DNA from 2 places in the Streptomyces sp. NBC_01497 genome. Region 2 is predicted to be linked to the other one. Evidence: riboswitches for the same ligand, from Rfam matches in the RefSeq annotation. Region 2 holds a riboswitch; the other holds the start of a gene.
The links. A riboswitch is a leader RNA that binds a small molecule or an ion and turns the genes downstream of it on or off. The one in region 2 is predicted to bind S-adenosylmethionine.
Positions count from the first base shown of each region.

Region 1 (11,509 bases), 1.4 Mb from region 2:
GACGGGCAGCAGGAGCCCGGCGGGCAGCCGCTGCCCGAGGTGCAGAGCGCCCAGGTCCAGCGCGTCGGGGAAGGCGGCGAGCAGCACCAGCAGCAGGAGGCAGCGCCCGACCGACTCGCAGAGGAGATAGAGCGCGAGCGCGGCGGATGAACGGCCGAGCGGCAGGCCGCACTTGCGCAGGAAGCGCAGGTTGACCGCGCCCGCGCCGAGACCGGCGGGAAGCAGGTGGTTCGCCGCTCCCGCCGCGAACTGCGTGGCGAACAGCCGTCCGGCCGGGAGGGGTTCCAGCACGGTGCCCTGCCGCGCGAGCGACACCGCGACCCAGCCGAGCGCGGTGGCGCCGACCGCGGCGAGCAGCCAGTAGACGTTGGCGGTCAGCAGTTGCCGGGCACCACCGGCGATCAGCGGCCAGTGCGCGAACATCCAGTAGCCGATCACCACGATCGGGACGCAGCACAGGACCTGACGCGGCGACAACCACCGAGGAGCCCGCTCCCGCAGACGGCGGAAGGCCGACACCGGCAGGTCGGGAACCAACATCGGCAGGCCGGAAGCAGACACCGGCAGGTCCGGACCGGACCTGGACAGGTCCGGACCCGACACCGGCAAGTCGGGAGCAGACACCGGCAGGTCCGGAACCAACATCGGCAGGCCGGAAGCAGACACCGGCAGGTCCGGACCGGACCTGGACAGGTCCGGACCCGACACCGGCAGGCCGGGAGCAGACCTCGGCCGGCCCGGACCCGACACCGGCAGGCCGGGAGCAGACCTCGGCAGGTCCGGACCGGACCTGGACAGGTCCGGACCCGACACCGGCCGATCCCCGGCCGGCTCCGGCTGATCCGGGAGCGGCCCCGGCCGGTTCGGACCCGATCTCCTCGGCGTGGCCCAGCGCGTCAGCACCGCGGCCGCGCGAAGGCGGTGGCGAGCCGGCGTTGCCGGGAGGGTGTCGAGGGTGTCGGCATCGGCGGAGCGTGCGGGGCTGACCCTGGTCACAGTCGTCCTAGTCGTCGTGCGCATGCCCGTACGGGGGACGGCGAGGAGCCCCGGCGCGACGGCGGCGGGGCGCTCCCCGCCCCGCAGTCTCCCCCGGCGCACGGGGTCCTGTGCTGTCCCGCGTCATACGGTTGGCGGACATTTGGGCATCCGACCGGTGGCTCGCGCGTTCACCTGAGGTGGGTAAGACACCGAACATGCGCTGTTGTCCCTCGGCCCGCCAGGAGTTGCTGCACCGCGCCGCCGTCTGGGCCGCCGCCGTGGCCCCGCCGCTGCGAGCCGGACCACGCGGCCTCGCCGCCGCCGTCAGCCCGGTCGGGCTCGAACTCGTCACGCTCACCGAGGACCGGGCGATCTTCACCTGGTACACCGGGGTCCCTGGCACCGACGACGGCTGCGGCCGGATGCTGCCCGCTGCCACGGACGGCGAGATCGTCTTCGGCACCCACCCGGGCCGGCTGACGCGCCGCGTCGGCGAGGAGCACCGCACGGCCTACCACCAGGTGGAGATCACCGGCCTCGAACCGGGCCGCACCTACTACTACCAGGCGCTCTCGTACGGGCGTGCCGCGCTGCCCACGCCGCTGTGCCTGGTCGCGGGAAACGCCGCGGGCACCTCGCCGTACGGGCTCGGCACGGCGGGCGGGCCGTACGCGTTCACGACGCCGCAACCGCCGCCGGGCCGCTACCTGTTCGCCGTCGCGCTCTGCAACGACCTGCACCTGGGCGAGACCACCGCCGGCCGCATCGCGGGCGTGCCGAAGCTGCCGGGCTTCCCGCTGCTCCAGGGCGTCTCGCAACCCGAGGGCTTCGCCCCGTACCCGGAGCTGATGGGGCGCGCCCTCGTGGCGGAGGCCGTACGGCGCGGCGCCGACTACCTCCTCGCGGCGGGCGACATCTCCGCCGAGGCAGGGCAGGCGGACCTGCGCAAGGCGAAGGAGATCCTGGACACGTTCGGGCCGCACGGCGAGCGGTACTTCATCACGCGCGGAAACCACGACCGGCCCCGGGCGCGGGACGGCTTCCGGGACGCGTTCTCGCCCGGCGGCGGACCCACGTACTTCGCCCGCGACCTCGGCGGTCTGCGGGTCGTCGGCCTCGACACGTACGACAAGCCGGGCAACGGCGGGGACAGCGGGGGCCTTTCGCCGGAGCAGCTGTCCTGGTTCCTGCGCGGCCTGAGGGAGCACCGGGACCAGCCCACCGTCGTGTTCGGGCACCATCCGCTGTCGGTGCCGCACTCACCGTTCCCCGCGACACGCGGCCAGCACCTCGGCCGCCGCCAGGCCCGGGCGATCCTCGCCGCCTACGACGCCGCGCCGGGCGTCTTCCTGCACCACGCGGGGCACACCCACCGCAACAAGCGGTCCATCTCGCTCAGGGCACCCCGGGTGACGCTCCAGGAGGTCAGCGCCGTCAAGGAGTACCCCGGCGGCTTCTGCCTGCTGCGGGTGCACACCGGCGGCTTCGCGCTCAACTACTACAAGGCGGGCGAGGCCGCCGCGCGCGAGTGGAGCGAGCGCAGCCGCTCCCAGGCGGCGGGCCTGTGGCCGCAGTTCGCGCTGGGCCGCTCGGTCAGGGACCGCAACAGCGTGACGGCACGGGACCTGTCGGGCGTGCACCGCCCGGCGCACCGGGCGTCCGCCCCGCAGGAGGGCCCCTTCACCGGGGTGGCGCACGAGGCCCCGTACGCCGGGGCGCGCCGGGCGTCGTCCGTGCCGCCGCCCCAGGTGTCCGGTCCGTCCGTGAACGGCCCGGTGGACCTGTCCGGTCCGTCCGTCAACGGCCCGGCGGGCGCGTCCCGTCCGTCCGTCTACGGCCCGGCGGGCGTGGACCGTGCGCCCGGACAACGCGCCGAGGGCGGCACCCCCTGGGAGTAGGGGTGCCGCCCTCGGATCCGAACCGGATTCCGAACCTCGGTAAGAGGATCAGAAGTCCATGTCACCGCCCGGCATGCCGCCCGGCGCGCCACCGGCGGCGGCCTTCTCGGGCTTGTCCGCGATGACGGCCTCGGTGGTGAGGAACAGCGCCGCGATGGAGGCCGCGTTCTGCAGAGCGGAACGCGTCACCTTCGCGGGGTCGATGATGCCCTCGGCGATCATGTCGACGTACTCGCCGGTGGCGGCGTTCAGACCGTGGCCGACGGCCAGGTTGCGCACCTTCTCCACGACGACGCCGCCTTCGAGACCACCGTTGACGGCGATCTGCTTCAGCGGGGCCTCCAGGGCGAGCTTGACGGCCTGCGCGCCGGTCGCCTCGTCACCCGTGAGGTCCAGCTTCTCGAAGACCGAGGACGCCTGCAGCAGGGCCACGCCACCACCGGCGACGATGCCCTCCTCGACGGCGGCCTTGGCGTTGCGCACCGCGTCCTCGATGCGGTGCTTGCGCTCCTTGAGCTCGACCTCGGTGGCGGCACCGGCCTTGATGACGGCCACGCCGCCGGCCAGCTTCGCCAGACGCTCCTGGAGCTTCTCGCGGTCGTAGTCCGAGTCGCTGTTCTCGATCTCGGCACGGATCTGGTTCACGCGGCCCTGGACCTGGTCGCTGTCACCGGCCCCGTCCACGATCGTGGTCTCGTCCTTGGTGATGACGACCTTGCGGGCGCGGCCCAGCAGGTCGAGACCCGCGTTCTCCAGCTTGAGGCCGACCTCCTCGGAGATGACCGTGCCACCGGTGAGGATGGCGATGTCACCGAGCATGGCCTTGCGGCGGTCGCCGAAGCCCGGGGCCTTGACGGCAACGGACTTGAAGGTGCCACGGATCTTGTTGACGACCAGGGTCGACAGCGCTTCGCCCTCAACGTCCTCGGCGATGATCAGCAGGGCCTTGCCCGACTGCATGACCTTCTCCAGCAGCGGAAGGAGGTCCTTCACGTTGCCGATCTTGGAGTTGACGATCAGGATGTACGGGTCGTCCAGGGACGACTCCATACGCTCCATGTCCGTGGCGAAGTACGCCGAGATGTAGCCCTTGTCGAAGCGCATGCCCTCGGTGAGCTCAAGCTCCAGACCGAAGGTCTGCGACTCCTCGACGGTGATGACGCCTTCCTTGCCGACCTTGTCCATCGCCTCGGCGATGAGCTCGCCGATCTGGGTGTCGGCGGCGGAGATGGAGGCGGTGGAGGCGATCTGCTCCTTCGTCTCCACGTCCTTGGCCTGCTCCAGCAGGGCGCCCGAGACGGCCTCGACGGCCTTCTCGATGCCGCGCTTGAGGGCCATCGGGTTGGCGCCGGCCGCCACGTTGCGCAGGCCCTCGCGGACCAGCGCCTGGGCGAGAACGGTCGCGGTGGTCGTACCGTCGCCGGCGACGTCGTCCGTCTTCTTGGCGACTTCCTTGACCAGCTCTGCGCCGATCTTCTCGTACGGGTCCTCGAGCTCGATCTCCTTGGCGATGGAGACACCATCGTTGGTGATCGTGGGCGCGCCCCACTTCTTCTCAAGGACGACGTTGCGACCCTTGGGGCCAAGGGTGACCTTGACGGCGTCGGCGAGCTGGTTCATCCCGCGCTCCAGGCCGCGCCGTGCCTCCTCGTCGAACGCGATGATCTTGGCCATGTGAAGTGGTCCTCCCGGACTGGGGTGGATTGCTCCGGACCGCGCCCGTGCCCGCGACGGACGGCCTGCGCACTGTCCGTTCCTTCCGGACCAGCGCTACGGGCCTCACTGACCCGGTCCAAGTTGTCACTCTCACTGGGAGAGTGCTAACGCAATGATTAGCACTCGACCCACCCGAGTGCAAGCCGCTCCAGGAGTGCGGCGCATCGCGCCGGTGATCGTTCGCCCCGCGTACGTACGCACATCCGAACGTGTTCCACCCCCTGACGCCCGTCCGCGCCACGCGGAACGCCCCGCCCCGGGCACCCCACCCGGAGCTCCGGACATCCGCCCTGAACGCCCGCCCCGAGCCTCGCACGGGCCGCCCCGCGCCTGCCGGCGCCCGGGCGACCGGCGACGTTCCGGGGGCGTCCCGTCACCGCTCGGGCGCCCCGAAGCCGCTCCCCGTAGGTCTCGCACACGCGGGCGGCACGCCCGCGTGTGCATGCCCGCCGCGTAGGCGCGCGCGAGAGGCCCGTACCCCCGTGGAGCGGGTACGGGCCTCTCGACTAGGATTGCCCTGGCCGATCGCGCCGGGATCAGACGGCGAGTTTGACCATGTCCGCCTGCGGACCCTTCTGGCCCTGCGAGATCTCGAACTCCACTCGCTGACCTTCTTCAAGGGTGCGGTACCCGTCCATCTGGATGGCGCTGTAGTGGACGAAAACATCCGCACCACCGTCGACCGCGATGAAGCCGTAGCCCTTCTCCGCGTTGAACCACTTGACGGTGCCCTGAGCCATGCCCAACTCCCCTATTACAGGCCCCTGCTCGGGACCGCACTTCGCGTCGGAACGCGTCGACCGCGGCTGAATGTATCTGCCCAACTGCCCTCTGCAACAGGTCAATCAGACGAGAATTCTGGGCATGGCTGAAGACGCGAACCGGATGTATGTTCGCGTTCTTGGGCAAGTCGGGCCACACAAAGCGCACTTATTGCGCTATCAGTACCAAAACTTTGACCCGATGTTGTCGCGTTCTTGTGCGCGTTCAGTAGGGGCTCCGCACGTCGCGGCTCCGCGGTTCCGTGCTCGGTCGAATTGTACCGTGCTCAACCACATGGAAATGCCCCCTCCGCCGGTGGTGGAGGGGGCACACGTCCAACAGGGGCGCGGGGCCCCGTGGTTCAGCAGCCGCCGGCGACGGCGGGGATGATCGAGACGCCCGCGCCCTCGGGCGTGGCGGTCTGAAGACCCTGCTCGAAGCGGACGTCGTCGTCGTTGACGTAGACGTTGACGAACCGGCGGAGCTTGCCCTGGTCGTCCAGGACGCGCCCGGCGATGCCCGGGTGGTTGTTCTCCAACGAGGAGATGACCTCGGACAGGGTGGAGCCCTCGGCCGCGACCTCGGCCTGGCCGCCCGTGTAGGTGCGGAGGATGGTGGGGATTCGGACCTTGACGCTCATCGGCGGGGTGCCTACCTCTCGGATGTCTCGAAGCTCGGTGACGTGGGGCGCGCGCGGTGACGTGGTGCGCGCGGCGGCCGGGATCAGCTCGCCAGACCCGCCGCGCGGAACGCGTCCAGGCTGGGCCGGATCGTCGTGGTCGGGCCGGTCGTCGGCGCCACCGCGTCCAGCGTCTTGAGGCCGTCGCCGGTGTTCAGCACGACGGTCGTCAGGGTCGGGTCAAGCAGCCCCGCGTCGATCAGCTTCTTGGTCACGCCGACGGTCACACCTCCGGCGGTCTCCGCGAAGATGCCCTCGGTGCGGGCCAGCAGCTTGATGGCGTCGACGACCTGCTCGTCGTTGACGTCCTCCACCGCGCCGCCGGTGCGCCGCGCGATGTCCAGCACGTAGGGGCCGTCCGCCGGGTTGCCGATCGCCAGGGACTTCGCGATGGTGTTCGGCTTCTGCGGGCGTACGACGTCGTGGCCGGCCTTGAAGGCGGTGGACACCGGCGAGCAGCCCTCGGCCTGCGCACCGAAGATCTTGTACGGCTTGTCCTCGACGAGCCCGAGCTTGATCAGCTCACGCAGCCCCTTGTCGATCTTCGTCAGCTGCGAGCCGGACGCGATCGGGATGACGATCTGGTCGGGCAGCCGCCAGCCGAGCTGCTCGCAGATCTCGTACGCGAGCGTCTTCGAGCCCTCGCCGTAGTACGGCCGCAGGTTGACGTTCACGAACCCCCAGCCCTCGCCCAGCGGGTCGCCGATGAGCTCGGAGCAGAAACGGTTCACGTCGTCGTAGTTGCCCTCGATGGCGACGAGTTCACCGCCGTAGACGGCGGCCATGACGACCTTGCCCTGCTCCAGGTCGTGCGGGATGAACACGCACGAGCGGAACCCGGCCCGGGCGGCGGCCGCGCCGACGGCGCCCGCGAGGTTGCCCGTGGACGAGCAGGAGAGCGTGGTGAAACCGAAGGCACGCGCGGCCTCGACGGCGATCGCCACGACGCGGTCCTTGAAGGAGTGCGTCGGGTTGCCGGAGTCGTCCTTGACGTGCAGTTCCCCGGTGATGCCGAGCTCACGGGCGAGGTTGTCGGCCTTGACGAGCTTGGTGAAGCCGGGGTTGATGTTCGGGTGCGCGGCCACGTCGGCGGGGACGGGCAGCAGCGGCGCGTAGCGCCAGATGTTGTCGGGGCCCTCGGCGATGCGCTTCTTCAGCTCGTCGGGGGAGTCCGTCGGCAGGTCGTAGGCCACTTCGAGAGGGCCGAAACAGCTCTCGCAGGCGAAGATCGGGCCGAGGGGGAAGCGCTCGCCGCATTCGCGACAGGAGAGCGCGGCGGCGGGTCCGAGATCGACGGTTCCGGTGGCGGATTCGTTACTGCTCGGGACGGTCTGCACAGCCATGGAGGCGAGGCCCTTTCCTCATCTTCCTCGCGACGCGTCTCGCCGCAAGACGGAATTGGCACCTTCCCCACCATGACCTCGCGGTCGGCGGGAGGGTTGCCGGGGCTTCAACGGGCCGTTCCCTCTGCCCCTCTGGATGAGCGCTATGGCGACCGGAACCAGGCTCCGGCGCGTTTGTCCCGCGGACGGCGACCCGGCATGCGGGCGCCTTTCGCGTTGTTCAAGACTGTAACCGAAGCACCGGACGGTTGAGACGGTCGTCCGTCACGCGAGATGGATCACGCAGTGGCCCAGCAAGGGAGAACCGATCGTGCTGGAAGAGGTGGAACGCTGGCTGACCAGCCGTTCCTGGTCCGTCGACGACCGGCCGCTCGACCGGCTGATGGTGGCCAAGGCCACACGCGGGACCACGGTGAGCGTGGTGCTGCCCGCGCTCGACGAGCAGGAGACGGTCGGCGAGATCGTGTCCGTGATCCGGCGCGAACTGATGACGAAGGTGCCGCTCGTGGACGAGCTGGTGGTCGTCGACTCCGGGTCCACGGACCGTACGTCGGAGGTGGCGGGCCTGGCCGGTGCCCGAGTGGTGCACCGTGACGCGATCCTGCCCCGCCTGCCCGCGCTGCGCGGCAAGGGCGACGTGCTGTGGCGCTCGCTGCTGGTGACGACGGGCGACGTGGTGTGTTTCGTCGACGCGGATCTGCGGGAGTTCTCGGCGGACTTCGTCTCGGGGATCGTCGGCCCGCTGATGACCGACCCGGACCTGCAGTTCGTCAAGGCGATGTACGACCGCCCGCTGCGCGCGCGCACCGGGGGCGGGGCCGGAGCCGGCGGCGGGGACGGGGTCACGGCGGGGCAGGGCGGCCGGGTCACGGAGCTGGTGGCACGCCCCCTGCTGAACCTGCACTGGCCGCTGCTCGCGGGCTTCGTGCAGCCGCTTGGCGGCGAGTACGCGGTGCGCAGGTCGCTGCTGGAGCGGCTGCCCTTCCCGGTGGGCTACGGGGTCGAGCTGGGCCTGCTGGTCGACGCGCTGCGGCTGGTGGGGCTCGACGCGCTGGCACAGGTCGACGTCGGCGTCCGGCTGCACCGGCACCAGGACGACCGCGCGCTCGGGCGGATGGCCGCGGCGATCTACCGCACGGCGCAGTCGCGGCTGTCCCGCGCCCACCTCGTGCGGCCGGTGCTGACGCAGTTCGAGCGGGGGGAGCAGGGCTTCGAGCCGCGGACGCACGCGGTGGACACCGAGGAACGGCCGCCGATGCGGGAGATCGCCGAGTACCTGTCGCGCCGCGCGGCCTGACCTGCGCGGGCCGGCCGGGTCGACCGGGGCGCCCGCATCGTCCGAACCGCCCGGACCGCCCGCATCGCCCGCATCGCCCGCATCGTGGCATCGCACGGGTCGCAGTGGCATCGCACGGGTCGCAGGCGTCGCACGCCGGAGCACCCGTCGTACCGGAGCGGAGCGTGGCTCTCCGTGCGCCGTGCGCGCCCGCCTCGGCGTCACGATCCGCGCGTCGGCGCGCTCGGAGGGTCACCGCCGGAGTGATCCGTGCGCGCGCCGTGGCCGTGCCGTCATGCGCCGTTACTGCGCCGCCCCCATGCGCCACACCAGCCCCGTCCGTACGTTTGAGCGTTTCCGTGACCGGCTAGGTTCGCGATATGGCTTCCCAGCACGACGCCCACGGCGCCCCCGTCCTCGTCGCCTCGAACCGCGGCCCGGTCTCTTACGCCCTCGGCGACGACGGCACACTCACGGCACGGCGCGGCGGAGGAGGACTCGTGTCGGGCCTGTCCGCCATAGGGCCCGACGCCGGCGCGGTCTGGGTGTGCGCCGCGCTCGGGGACGGCGACCGGGAGGCCGTACGGCGCACGGACGGGCGGCTCGATCCCGACGACACCGGCGGGCAGCGCGTCCGCATGCTGGGCATCCCGTCCGAGGTGTACAGCGACGCGTACAACGGGGTCGCCAACTCCGCGCTGTGGTTCGTGCACCACATGCTGTTCCAGACGCCGCTCGAACCGTCCTTCGGGGCCGAGTTCCGGGCGCAGTGGGCGTCGTACGAGACGTACAACCGCGCCTTCGCCGAGGCCCTGGCCGACGAGGCGGGCGAGGGCGCCGCGGTGCTGGTGCAGGACTACCACCTGGCGCTCGTGCCCGGCATGCTGCGCGCGCTGCGGCCCGACCTCAGGATCGGGCACTTCTCCCACACCCCGTGGGCGCCGGTGGACTACTTCCGGCTGCTGCCCGACGACATCGCACGCCAGTTGCTGCGCGGCATACTCGGCGCGGACCGTGCGTGCTTCCTCACCACCCGGTGGGCGGACGCCTTCACCGCCTGCTGCGCCGAACTCCTCGGCGGCACCGGCAAGACGCGCATCGGCGTGCACGGCCTCGGCGCCGACGCGGACTTCCTGCGCGAGCGCGCGCACCGGCCCGACGTGGCCGAGCGGATGGCAGCGCTGCGCGAGCAGATCGGCACCGACCGGTCGGGCGCGCCGCGCCGCACGGTCGTCCGGGTGGACCGCACCGAACTGTCGAAGAACATCGTGCGCGGCCTGCTCGCCTACCGGGCGCTCCTCACCGAGCGGCCGGACTGGCGGGAGCGGGTGGTGCACGTGGCGTTCGCGTACCCGTCCAGGCAGGACCTCGCGGTGTACCGCGACTACACGGAACGGGTACGGGTCCTCGCGGCCGAGATCAACACCGAGTTCGGCACGGACGGCTGGACCCCGGTCGTGCTGCACGTCGAGGACGACTTCGCGCGCTCCCTCGCGGCGTACCGCATCGCGGACGTCGCGCTGGTCAATCCGATCAGGGACGGCATGAACCTGGTCGCGAAGGAGGTCCCGGTCGTCTCCGACGACGGCTGCGCGCTGGTGCTGTCCCGGGAGGCGGGGGCGTACGAGGAACTGGGCGAGGACGCCCTGGTCGTCAACCCGTACGACATCACGGCGACGGCGCACGCGCTGCACGAGGCGCTGACCATGCCCGACGACGAACGCACCCGCCGCACCAAGCGCCTCGGCGCGGCGGCGACGGCTCTCCCGCCCGCCCGCTGGTTCCTGGACCAGCTGACCGAACTGCGGGCCTGACCTGCGGGCGTGACGCACGCGGGACCCGTCGGCTGACAGGCTCCGAGAGCCGCTGACCACCGTCGGCAGGGGGCCGCGGGCGCCCGCCGGCAGGGGCCCGCGGGCGTCAGGCGCGGTCGTGGGCGAGCGTGTCCGCGAGGGCGGCGAGGAAGCCCGCGACCGCCTCCGGGTCCGCCAGCCGGAGGTCCGCGCGGGCGGTCAGCTCGCCGATCGACGTGCCGCTGCTGACGAGCAGGCCCGCGCGGCCCTCGGCCCGCAGCGCCTCCACCGCGTCGTAGGCGGGCAGGTCGCCGAGGTCGTCGCCCGCGTAGAGGACCGTGCGCGCGCCGGTCTCCCGTACGTACGCGGTCAGCGCGACACCCTTGTCCATGCCGGGCGGGCGGAGTTCGAGGACCATGCGGCCCGGTTCGAGCAGCAGCCCGTGCCGGGTCGCGAGGTCCCTGAGCGGGGCGCGCAGGGCGGCGAAGGCGGCCTCGGGGTCCGAGGCCCTGCGGGTGTGCACGGCGAACGCCTGGCCCTTCTCCTCGGTCCACACGTCCTGCCCGGGCGCGAACCGGTCGAGAACAGCCGGGAGTTCGTCCCGCGCGGCGGCCACACCCGGGTGCGGGGGCGGCGTGTGCAGGGTGCCGGTGGCGGCGTCCCAGCGCTCGGCGCCGTAATGCCCGAGGACGACGAGCCGCTCAAGACCCGGGACGTCCGCGAAGCCGCCGTACTCGACGGCGACCGCGGCGGGACGGCCGGTGATCACCACCAGGGACCCGAGGTGCGGTGCGAGCGCGGCGAGCGCGGGACGCGCGGCCGGGTGGGCCCGGGCCTGCTCGGGGTCGGCCACGATGTCGGCGAGCGTGCCGTCGAAGTCGAGCGCGACGACGGCGTCGGCGGGGCCGGCCAGCAGCGCGGCCAGGCCTTCCGCGCCGGCTTCGGTTTCCGGCTGCGGCAGGGGGGAGGGGTTGCTGCCCATGGGCGTGACCCTACCGGGCCCGGCGTTCGGCGGTCGCTCAGCGGGTGTCGCGGTGCGCCTGGCGGACGCGGCGCAGCCGGTT
Region 1 is NZ_CP109427.1:4,720,066-4,731,574, reverse strand. Features, by position in the region: gene OG310_RS20010 (lysylphosphatidylglycerol synthase transmembrane domain-containing protein) at 1-540, opposite strand, end outside; gene OG310_RS20005 (metallophosphoesterase family protein) at 1,176-2,876, shown strand; gene groL (chaperonin GroEL) at 2,925-4,550, opposite strand; gene OG310_RS19995 (cold-shock protein) at 5,129-5,332, opposite strand; gene OG310_RS19990 (ubiquitin-like small modifier protein 1) at 5,716-5,994, opposite strand; gene thrC (threonine synthase) at 6,078-7,376, opposite strand; SAM riboswitch class I at 7,392-7,519, opposite strand; gene OG310_RS19980 (glucosyl-3-phosphoglycerate synthase) at 7,687-8,673, shown strand; gene OG310_RS19975 (alpha,alpha-trehalose-phosphate synthase (UDP-forming)) at 9,033-10,466, shown strand; gene otsB (trehalose-phosphatase) at 10,573-11,427, opposite strand; gene OG310_RS19965 (DUF3263 domain-containing protein) at 11,465-11,509, opposite strand, start outside.
Region 1: it holds a riboswitch for S-adenosylmethionine, as region 2 does, so the genes downstream of both, thrC (threonine synthase) here and OG310_RS25875 (aminotransferase class V-fold PLP-dependent enzyme) in region 2, are expected to answer to the same signal.

Region 2 (11,509 bases):
TGCAGCACCTGACCGTTGCCCGCCCACATGCCGACGTGGCTGCCGCCGTCCATGATGACGAGGTCGCCGATCTGGAGCTGGCTCATGGAGAGGTGGGGGCCGACGGTGCCCTGCGCCTGCGAGGTGCGCGGCAGGGAGACACCGGCCTGCGCGTACGACCACATCATCAGGCCCGAGCAGTCGAACGTGGTGGGGCCGGTTGAGCCGTAGACGTACAGATCGCCAAGTCTGGTCTGCGCGGCGCGGAAGGCGACGCCGGCCCGCTCCGAGGCGGGCACACCCTTGCCGAGCGCGACGCGGGAGCTGGAGCGGTCGGCCCGCTCCTGGTCCTCCTGCTGCATCTGCGCGCGCTGCTGCGCGGTGAGCGTGTTGAGCAGCTTGCTCGCGTCGGCGAGCTTGCCCTGGACCTGCTTCTTCTTGTCGCCGAGCTCCTTGCGGGCCGCGGCGAGGCCCGACATCTTGTCCTGGGCCTCCTTGCGCTCCTGCGCGAGCACCCGCTGCTTGGACTGGATCGCCCGGAGCTGGTCGGCCTGCTGGGCGGTCACCTGGTCCATGGTGGACGCCTTGTCCAGGTAGGTGTCCGGATCGGCGGAGAGGAACAGCTGCACGGACGGGTCTATGCCCCCGGTGCGGTACTGCGCCGTCGCCATCGAACCGAGCGCGTCACGCATCGCGTTGAGCTGCGCCTGGCCCCGCGCCACCTTGTCCTGCAGGTTGCCGACGTCCTTTTGGAGCTTCGACTCCTGGTCCTTCGCACCGTCGTACTTGTCCGTCGCCTGGTCGGCCTGCTTGTACAGGTCGTCGACCTTCGCCTTGACATCCTTGACGCTCGGCTTCGGGTCCGCGTGCGCGGCCTGCGAGGTGAGGGCGACGACTGCCGCGGCTGTGGCGGTGAGCACCGACACGCGGGCACGGTTCGGCTGCTTGGGACGACGGTGGGACGCCACGAAGGCGAGCTCCTTCTTCCTCAACCGCCTACCGGCTCCACGGTCTCCCTGCCTCTGTACGGCGGGCGACCCCTGGCCCGGCTCCGCTCGTCCCGCTCTCCCCGTGATGAGCTGAACTCTGCGAACTCGGCGGCGCCTTCGCTGTTCACCCCGGGTGGGCGATCAACCGCGCGAAGGTTCGATGCGACCTTAGTGACCTTCTTGTGATCAGATCAAATCCCAGCAGCAAAAATCTTCGTCAGGAGGGCATAAAATACGGACTTCGCACAGTCAGTAATGGGCGGTTGACGTTCCGCTGCGCCACGTAATCATTCAATTCGGGCATTGTGCGCATGAGTTGCTCAGGACCGCGAAAGCCGCTTCAGCAACAGAGCGGACGCTACCGGCCGCGCGCCGGCCGCGGCGACCCCGTCGGCCACCTCGCGGTCGGTCGAGACGACCACCACCGGCCGTCCCGACGGCTCCGCCCGTACCAGCTGACGGATCAACTCGTCCGCCGTCACACCCGGCTTGGAGAACAGCACCCGCACCCCGCGCGGCGGCGCGAGCAGCACCGGCGCGGCCAGCTCGGCCCCGTCGAAGACACACGTCACCTCCGCGCCGCTCTGCGCGGCCAGCAGCGAGAGCCCGCCGAGCAGTCGCAGCCGCTGCCGCTCCAGCGGCATCGTCGGATAGCCGGTCTTCGTCACGTTGTAGCCGTCCACCAGCAGATGCGTCTGCGGCAGGGCCAGCAACTGGTCGAGCAGCGCGGGGTCCGTGGCGGACAGCGCGCGCGCCGCGATGTCCTTCGGCGACATCCGCCCGGGCTCGACCGCCTCCACCGTGTCGGCGGGTCTGCCCGACGCGGGCGGCAACGCCAGCTCGCGCCGCAGCCCCTGCGCCGACTCCAGGAGGGTGTCGAGCAGCAGCCGCAGCCGCATGTCCTCAACGGAGCGGCCCTCCCGTGAGGCGCGCCGGCCGGCCTCCACGGCGGACTCGGCCTCCACCAGCCGCGCCCTGACCCGGCGGGTCTCGCTCTCCGCCGACGACACCGTCACGGCGGCCTCCGCCCGCAGGGCCTCCGTGTCGGCGGCGGCCCTGCGCAGCGCGGCCTCACCGCGCTTCACGTCGCTGAGCGCGCTGCGCAGCTTGCGGTGCAGCGCCTCGCCCTCCCTGCGGGCCGCCGTCAGTTCCTCGCGCAACCGCTCGGTCTCCGTGCGGGTGAGCGCCTTCGCGGCGGTCAGCTCCTCGCGCAGCCGCTCCAGCTCGCGCCGGGTCTCCTCGTCGGCCCGCTCGGCGTGCGCACGCTCGGCCTCCTCGCCGGCCGCGGTCACCAACTTCACCCATCCGGGCGGCCTCAGTACATACGCGGCGGCGGCCACTTCGACGGGATCGGCGGCGGCGGGCGGCGTGCCGCTGCCCACCGCGGCGGCCAGTTCGGGCTGCGCCTCGGCGAAGCGTTCACCGACGCGCTGCCGGAAGAGGGGGTCGCTCTCCAGGGCGGCGGCCATCGCGGTGCCGCCGAACTTGGCGCGGCGCACCGGCGTGAACCGGGCGTACTGGCGCAGCTGGCTCGGCAGTTCGGCGATGGTCAGCCCGCCGAAGACGTCGGAGACCAGCGCGACGACCTTGCGCCGCACCCCTTCGGGCAGCGGCCGGTCGAACGTCTCGGGCGGCTCGCCGCCGGCCTCGGCGGCTCCGTCGGCCGCGCCGGTCGGCTCAGCCCCGCCCACGGGCTGCTCCACGTCCGTCACCCCACTGCCTCATGCCCTTTCGGGCGGCCCCTTGTGGACCGTCTCCCGGGCGTCCCGCCTCGCCGTGGCGACGCGTTCGGTTCCGTAACCCTACGGCCTTCGCCCCCTGGGGAACCCGTCCATCCGGCGAGGCGGTCCGCGGAGATGTGCCCCGGTGCGTCATGCTCTGTCCGTGATCAAAAGGCGGACGGTGGACGGCCCCCTGGTGACGTACGGCCTGATCGGCCTGTGCTGCCTGGCCTTCCTGGTCAGTCCAGTGTCGGGCTTCGATCGCGCCTACGGGAAGGGCGAGGCGCTGCGAGCCGCCCAGAGCGCGTACTTCCGGCACTGGGGAATCGTGCCCGACCAGCTGGTCACGGGCGCGCCGCACGCCCTGATCACCCCGCTGACCGCGCTGTTCGTGCACGGGAACTGGCTGCACCTGCTCGGCAACATGCTGTTCCTCTACGTCTTCGGCACGATGGCCGAGGAGCATATGGGGCGAGCCCACTTCGCGGTCTTCTACCTGGTCGTCGGCGCGCTCGCGATGTCCGCGTACGCCGTGGCCAACGCGCACAGTGACGAAGCGCTCGTGGGCGCGTCGGGGGCGATCTCGGGGGTGCTCGGCGCGTTCCTCTTCCTCTTCCCGAAGGCGCGGGTCACGAGCCTCTTCCCTTTCCTCTTCTTCCTGCCGCTGCGCTTCCCCGCCTGGATCGTGCTGCTGTTCTGGTTCGCGCTGCAGTGGTTCGCGCAGCGCCAGGCGGCGGGTGGCGCCGGCGGCGGGGCGGGCCCCGAGGTCGCCTACCTGGCGCACCTCGTGGGGTTCGCGAGCGGCTTCCTCTACGCGGGGGCGCGCTACTGGCGGCCCGGTACAGTGAAGGGCCAAGCCGTGGCCACCGAGGGAGAACGACAGCCGTGATCACCGCGATCGTGCTCATCAAGACCAGCGTGGACCGGATCCCCGAGATCGCCGAGTCGATCGCGGCGCTGGACAGTGTCAGCGAGGTGTTCTCGGTGACTGGTACGTACGACCTGATCGCGATGGTCCGGGTGTCGCAGCACGAAGACCTGGCGGAGGTCATCCCCGGCCGGATCAGCAGGATCAGGGGCGTCGAGGCGACCGACACGCATGTCGCGTTCCGCACGTACTCGCAGCACGATCTGGAAGCGGCGTTCTCGATCGGCCTCGACGCCTGAGCCCGGGCCCGGCGGCCCGGGCGAGCGCCGTCAGGCGGTCAGTTCCCGGACGGCCGTGACGAACCGCTCCACGTGCTCCTCGGGGGTTCCCGCGCCGAAGCTGACCCGCACCGCGTTCAGCGGCCCCCCGCCGCAGACGGCGTCGTCATCGCCGCCGGTCAGCAACCGCACCAGCGGGTGCGCGCAGAACAGTCCGTCGCGCACACCGATGCCGTACCGGTCGGAGAGCTCCGCGGCGAAGGCCGCGCTGTCCCGGCCCTCCACGACGAACGAGAGCACGCCGACGCGGTGCGCCCCCTCGCCGAACAGACTCAGCACCCGCACGCGCGGCAGCTCGCCCAGCGCCGACGTCAGCCGGCCGAGCAGCGCCTGCTCCCGTGCGGCCAGGTTCTCGAAGCCGGCCTCGGTCAGCGCGCGGCAGGCGGAGGCGATGGCGTAGGCGCCGATCACATTCGGTGAGCCGGCCTCGTGGCGGGAGTCGTCCACGTTCCAGTCGACGTCCACACCGCCGTCGTCACTCCGCACGACCCGGCGGGTGGCGCCGCCGCCCGCGAGATAGGGGGCGGCATCGCGCAGCCAGTCGGCGCGGCCCGCGAGCACCCCCGCGCCGAACGGCGCGTACAGCTTGTGCCCGGAGAAGGCGACCCAGTCGACGTCCAGCGCGGCCACGTCGACCGGCAGGTGCGGCACGAGCTGCGCGGCGTCCAGCACGATCCGCGCGCCGTGCCGGTGCGCGGTGGCGGCCAGTTCGGGCACCGGCCACAGTTCGCCTGTCACGTTGGACGCGCCCGTCACACAGACCAGGGCGGGCCCCGCGGTGTCACGGCCGGCCAGCGCGGCCTCCAGTGTCGCCACGGCCGCCACCGGCGTCCGGGGCGCGTCGAGGACGGTCACCCCCGCCGTGCGCTGCCAGGGCAGCAGGGCCGCGTGGTGCTCCGTCTCGAAGACGAAGACCTCGCAGCCGGCGGGCAGCGAAGTCGCCAGCAGGTTCAGCGAGTCGGTGGTCGAGCGGGTGAAGACGACCTGATCGTCCTCACGGCAGCCGAGGAACTCGGCGACGGTGCGCCGGCTCGCCTCGAAGAGGTCGGTCGACAGCCGTGACAGGTAGCCGGCACCGCGGTGCACGCTGCCGTAGTACGGCGCGTACGCGGCGACGTCGTCCCACACGCGCTGCAGGGCGGGCGCGCTCGCCGCGTAGTCGAGCGCGGCGTACGGGACTTCGGTGCCGTCGGCGAGCGGCACGGCGACATCGGTGCCGAGGACGGCCAACGGGGCGGCGAGCGGCGGGGCGGCGGAGACGGCGGGAGCGGCGGGGGCATCCAGGTATGCGGACATGGCGAAGCCTTCGTGGTGGTACGGGTGGCGGGACACGGAGGGGCGCTCGGCGCCTATCGCATTCGCGTGTTCACGGACAGCTCCCCCTGAGGACCTGGACCCCAGCGGAAACACACAGGGCCCGCGCTTGCCGCAGACCTCGCTGCCTACGGCCTGGTCTTCACCCGGGGCACCCCGCCACGGACGGAGGGTTGCCGGACAGCGGGCCGGGGCCTTACCGCTGTCACTCATGACCTTGGGGGCGAGTATGCCACACCCGTACGAACCGCCCCGGGGTCCGGGCGAAGCTGCCGGGCACGGCAATCGCTGGATCGTCGCCGGCGTCCCGGCGCGAGGGGCGGACAGCGCTGCGGGCGGCGGTGGACCCGTCGCGCTCGGGGCGGGGCCGAACCGGACGACGCCGTCGGTCCGGCACATCGCAGGGCCGACTGGGCGCGGCGAATGATGATCAAGGGGCCCTCGGCGAGGGGACGGCCGCCGCGGGCGCGATTCAGCATTCCGCTTCAGGCCCCGGCCGATCCGGGACAAGCGTCCAGTTCCACCCCACCCCGCCGACCGTCACGGAACCCTCCTGAAAACCGGCGGGCCCACTCTCCGCAAAACCCGAGTCCCTTTCATCGGAACAAAACATCCAATAGAGAAAACGAAACGATGCAGGGCCGTGATCCACGTCACTTGTCAAGCTTTTCTCATATGTGCTTTTAGTTCACTTCATCCTCTTGCTGTATCGAAATCCGAACGCCAGGATCAGGGCGCACTTCACAATCATTCGACGGAGGAGAAAGAATGACATCGGTGAAGAAGAGAATTGCCGCGATGCTTGCCGCCGGCGCATCCATCACCGGCCTGGCCGTCGTGGCGGCGCCCAGCGCGAGTGCCGCCCCCGCCGCCGCTGCCTCCGCTGCCGCCACCTACAACGGCGCTTGCGGCAGCGGCTACACCGTGGTGAACTCCGCCGCGATCGGCACGTCGGGGACCATTTTCCTCACCTACAGCTCCGCGACCCGTGACAACTGCGTGGTGACGGTCAGGAATTCTCCCGGCGCGATCATCAACATGTATGCCGGCATCGCCGTCCACGGCGGCCTCATCAAGTACGACAACGGCGAGTACACGACGTACGCAGGACCCGTGTACATCAACGCGGCGGGCAAGTGCGTCGACTGGATCGGAGTGATCGGCAGCGACTCCGGCGAAAAGGACAACACGAACTGCGGCTGACGAATTCATCGCCCCGCCGTTCACGTGATCAGCGATCGCCGCTAGCCGCCGGGCCGAGGAATTACACCGGCAATCAGCCCGGACACGTGTTTTCCGACGGAATACATCGTGTCGAATTGACCGGCGTCAGGCGTTTTTCGCCGCGGCACGTCATGTGATGTCAGCGATGCCCGCGCCGGTCGGGGGAGTTCCCCGTTGCGGGTCCCCTCCGGCCGGCGCAAGGGTGTGCCGTTTCGTCGGCCTGCCGCATGGCGCGTGTGCGGGCCGGGTGTGCCCGCGCTCCCCCGTGAACGTCTGTCCGCGTCGTCCTGAGTGCGGTGCCGCGAAGGGAGCCCCTGCTCGATGAGCAGGGGCTCCTCATGCTCGGAGCATGATCACGGCGAGGACCGGCCCGGCGCGGAGCGGGGACGAGGTGACGTCGAACGGGACCCGTCCCACTCGGCGTCGGACAGATCCCTCGGTCCGCGACTACGGACGACTCGACCTGGTCGCCTTCACCCAGCGCTCCAGTACACGGCTCGCCGCCCCGGAGTCCACGGACTCCGCCGCGCGGGCGAGGCCCGCGGTGAGCTGCACCGGCAGCTCGTCGTCCGTCTGGTCCAGTGCGACCAGCGCCGCCGCCGCGTTCAGCAGGACGGTGTCGCGCACCGGGCCGGGCTCGCCCGCCAGGAGGCGGCGGGCGACGTCCGCGTTGTACGCCGCGTCCTGGCCGCGCAGGGCGGAGACGGGCACCAGGTCGAGGCCGACGGAACGCGGATCGAACGCCTCCTCGGTGACCTGGCCGTCGCGCACCCGCCACACCGTCGACGTGGCCGTCGTGGTCAGCTCGTCGAGGCCGTCGTCGCCCCGGAAGACCAGCGCCGAGTTGCCGCGCTCCGCCAGCACCCCCGCCACGATCGGCGCCATGCGCCGGTCCGCGACGCCGACGGCCTGGGCCCGTACCCGTGCCGGGTTGGTCAGCGGACCGAGGATGTTGAACGTCGTCTGCGCGCCGAGTTCGCGTCGCGCGGTCGCCGCGTGGCGCAGCGCCGGATGGAACTTGATCGCGAAGCAGAAGGTGATCCCCGCCTCCTCCGCGACCTCGACCACCCGCTCGGGGGTGAGTTCCAGGTTGACGCCGAGCTTCTCCAGCACGTCCGACGCGCCGCTCGCCGACGACGACGCGCGGCTGCCGTGCTTGACCACCTTCGCGCCCGTGCCGGCCACGACGATCGCCGCCATCGTCGAGATGTTGACGGTCTTCGCCAGGTCACCGCCCGTACCGACGATGTCGACGGTCCGGCCCGGCACCTCGATGGTGCGCGCGTGCCCGTACATCGCCCGGACCAGTCCCGAGACCTCCTCGACCGTCTCGCCCTTGGCGCGCAGCGCCACCGCGAACCCGGCGATCTGGACGTCCGTGGCCTCACCGCTCATGATGCGGTCCATCGCCCACGCCGTCTGATCGGTGCTCAGGTCCTCGCCCCGCAGCAGCGCGTTCAGGACGCCCGGCCAGGTGAGGACCGCCACGGTGTCGCCTCCGACGGGGGTCACAGCGCTCATGGTCGCTCCTGGGTGTGGGTGTCCGTCACCGGCGCACCGCGCCGGGTCGTCTGGGTCCGGCGGGCCGCCCCGCCGGACCGTACGCGCCGGGGGTCGCCGCCGGTCCGTAGCCTATCGGCGCGCGGCGCACGATCGGGCGCCGGTACGCGCAGGCGCCACGCGGCCGGGCCCCGGCCGGTCCCCGGGGGGACCGGGCCGGGGCCCGGTGCGTGGCGAATCCGTCCGGTCGCGGACGGAGATCAGTGGTGGCCGTGGCCGCTGGTGATCTCCTTGTAGTCCTCCGCGGTCGGCTTCGGGATCTGGTTCCCCTCGCCGTAGTAGCCCTTGCTGAGCTTCGCCCGCAGCTTCTCGCCGCGGCCGACCTTGCGCTCGACGCCGTTCTCGTCGACGGTCTCGCCGATGTCGAGCGCCTCGTACTGCTCGTGCGCCGTGAGGGTGTGCAGCGCGCTCTGGTCGAGTGGCGTGTGCACCTCCACGAACTCACCGTGCGGCAGGCGCTTGATGAGACCGGACTCGCGTCCGTGCAGCACCTTCTCGGCGTCGCGCCGCTGCAGGCCCATGCAGACCCGCTTGGTGACGATGAAGACGAGGACCGGGACGACGAAGAACGCGACCCGCACGAACCAGGTGATCGAGTTGATCGACAGGTGGAAGTGCGTGGCCCAGATGTCGTTGCCGCCACCGAGGAGCAGGATGAAGTACCAGGAGATCCAGGCCGCGCCGAAGCCCGTACGGGTCGGCACGTTGCGGGGACGGTCCGCGATGTGGTGCTCGCGCTTGTCCCCGGTGACCCAGCCCTCGATGAACGGGTACACCGCGATCGCGGTCAGCACCAGCGGGAAGATCACCAGCGGGATGAACACACCCAGGACGAGCGTGTGGCCCCCGAAGTTGATCTCCCAGCCCGGCATCACACGGATCAGGCCCTCGGAGAAGCCCATGTACCAGTCGGGCTGCGCGCCGGTCGACACCTGGTCGGGCCGGTAGGGTCCGATCGCCCAGATCGGGTTGATCGTGGCGATCCCCGCGACGATCGAGATCAGGCCGAAGACGAGGAAGAAGAAGCCGCCTGCCTTGGCCATGTAGATCGGCAGCAGGGGCATGCCGACGACGTTCTTCTCGCTGCGGCCGGGACCCGCGAACTGGGTGTGCTTGTGGTAGAAGACCAGGATCAGGTGGGCCGCCACCAGGCCCAGCATGATGCCGGGCAGCAACAGGATGTGGATCGAGTAGAACCGGGCGACGAAGTCGCCGCCGGGGAACTCGCCGCCGAAGAGGAACATCGACAGGTACGTGCCGACGATCGGCACGGACAGGATCGCGCCCTCCATGAAGCGGACACCGGTGCCGGAGAGCAGGTCGTCAGGGAGCGAGTAACCGGTGAAGCCGGTGAACATGCCCAGGACGAACAGCAGGAAGCCGAACATCCAGTTGACCTCACGCGGCTTGCGGAACGCGCCCGTGAAGAACACTCGCATCATGTGCACGAACATCGCCGCGAGGAAGATCAGCGCGGCCCAGTGGTGGATCTGCCGGATCAGCAGACCACCGCGGACGTCGAAGCTGATGTTCACCGTGGAGTTGAACGCCTCGGACATCCGGATGCCCTGGAGCGGGACGTAACTGCCGTGGTACACCACCTCGTTCATCGAGGGGTGGAAGAACAGCGTCAGGTACACACCCGTGAGGATGATGATGATGAAGCTGTAGAGCGAGACCTCACCCAGCATGAAGGACCAGTGGTCCGGGAAGATCTTGCGCATGTTGCTCTTGGCCAGGGAGTAGATCCCCAGCCGGCCGTCGGCCCAGTCCGCGAGGCGCTCGCCCGCGGGTGCCTGGCGGTTGTCGTCCGTCACAGTACTCATCCGCGCTCCCAGAAGGCAGGACCGACGGGCTCGTCGAAGTCGCCGAGCGCCTCAAGGTTGCCCTGGCCGTTCACGCCGATCCGCAGCTGCGGGAGGGCGTGGCCGGCCGGGCCGAAGATGACCTTGGCACCGTCGGAGAGGTCGAAGGTGGACTGGTGGCACGGGCACAGAACGTGGTGCGTCTGCTGCTCGTAGAGGCTGATGGGACAGCCGACGTGGGTGCAGATCTTCGAGAAGGCCACGATGCCCTGGTGGCCCCAGTCCAGCTCGCGCTTGTCCTTGATCTCGTCCGGCTCGATGCGGACGATCATCAGAGCCGCCTTGGCGATCTGCTCCTGGAAGTCCTCGTTGTCCTCCTTCAGCCCGTCGGGCATGGCGAAGGTCAGCGAACCGACAGCGACGTCCTCGGGACGAAGCGGCTGCATCGTGTTCATGTTGATGAGCTGCTTGCCCTTGGCCCACATCGTGGAGCGGAGCTTCTTCTCAGGCAGCGGACCCAGGTCGCGCAGCAGCATGACACCGGACAGCGGAACCAGCGCCATGGCGCCGAACAGCGTGTTCCGGACCAGCTTGCGGCGGCCGAAGCCGGACTCCGCGGCACCGTCGGCGAAGTCCTGCATCACCTTGGCGCGCACCTCCGGCGGCGCCTCGATGGCGTGCCGGTCGTCGGCGACCTCGCGGTCCGACATCAGCGTCCTGGCCCAGTGCACGGCGCCGGCGCCGATGCAGAACAGCGCCACGCCGAGCGTGATGCCGAGGGCGAAGTGCAGGATGCTGACGTGCCCGAACGGGAAGATGTAGACGATCTTGTCGACCGGGAACGCCACGTACGAGGCGATGAACGCCACGGTGGCCAGCATCGACAGGACGAACAGGAAGGCGACGGTGCGCTCGGACCGCCTGGCCGCGCGCTCGTCGATGTCCTGGATCCGCGGAAGGTGCGGGGGAAGCCCCGGGTCCGCGAACGGGTCGTCCCTGCGCACGACGGTGTCGCCGTGCGCGCCCTGCTCACTCGGCAGGTTCTCTTCTGGTGGAGTGTCTTGGCTGCTCATGACTTCTTGGCCTTAGCGGTGTGGGCCGCGATCCAGACGGCGACGGCGATGAGGGCACCCAGACCGAAGATCCAGGCGAAAAGCCCCTCACTGACGGGGCCGAGACCACCGAGATCCAGACCACCGGGCGACTCGGACTGCGAGCCGTTGACCGCCTGGACGTAAGCGATGATCTGCTGCTTCTGCTTCGTCGGCATCGTCGTGTCCGGGAAGTTCGGCATGCTCTGCGGGCCGGTCTGCATGGCCTCGTACATGTGCTTCGGCGTGACGCCTTCAAGACCGGGCGCGAACTTGCCGTTGGTCAGCGCGCCGCCCTCGCCGATGAAGTTGTGGCACTGCGTGCAGTTCGTACGGAACAGTTCGCCGCCCTTGGCGACGTCCGATCCGGCCGGGTCGTACTCCTGCGAGGTCGGAATGGAGGGACCGGCACCGAGGGAGGCGACGTACGCGGCGAGCTGTTTGATGTCTCCCTGCGAGTACTGGACCTTCTTCTGCTCGATCTGCGGGCCGGGCTGCTGGGCGGGCATACGGCCGGTGCCGACCTGGAAGTCGACGGCGGCAGCGCCCACGCCGACCAGGCTGGGCCCGTCGGAGCTGCCCTGACCACCGGTTCCGTGGCAGCTGGCACAACCGACGTC
Region 2 is NZ_CP109427.1:6,131,308-6,142,816, reverse strand. Features, by position in the region: gene OG310_RS25895 (NlpC/P60 family protein) at 1-947, opposite strand, end outside; gene OG310_RS25890 (NYN domain-containing protein) at 1,289-2,671, opposite strand; gene OG310_RS25885 (rhomboid family intramembrane serine protease) at 2,853-3,578, shown strand; gene OG310_RS25880 (Lrp/AsnC family transcriptional regulator) at 3,575-3,856, shown strand; gene OG310_RS25875 (aminotransferase class V-fold PLP-dependent enzyme) at 3,887-5,191, opposite strand; SAM riboswitch class IV at 5,310-5,426, opposite strand; gene OG310_RS25870 (spore-associated protein A) at 6,008-6,412, shown strand; gene trpD (anthranilate phosphoribosyltransferase) at 6,881-7,954, opposite strand; gene qcrB (cytochrome bc1 complex cytochrome b subunit) at 8,194-9,819, opposite strand; gene qcrA (cytochrome bc1 complex Rieske iron-sulfur subunit) at 9,816-10,871, opposite strand; gene qcrC (cytochrome bc1 complex diheme cytochrome c subunit) at 10,868-11,509, opposite strand, start outside.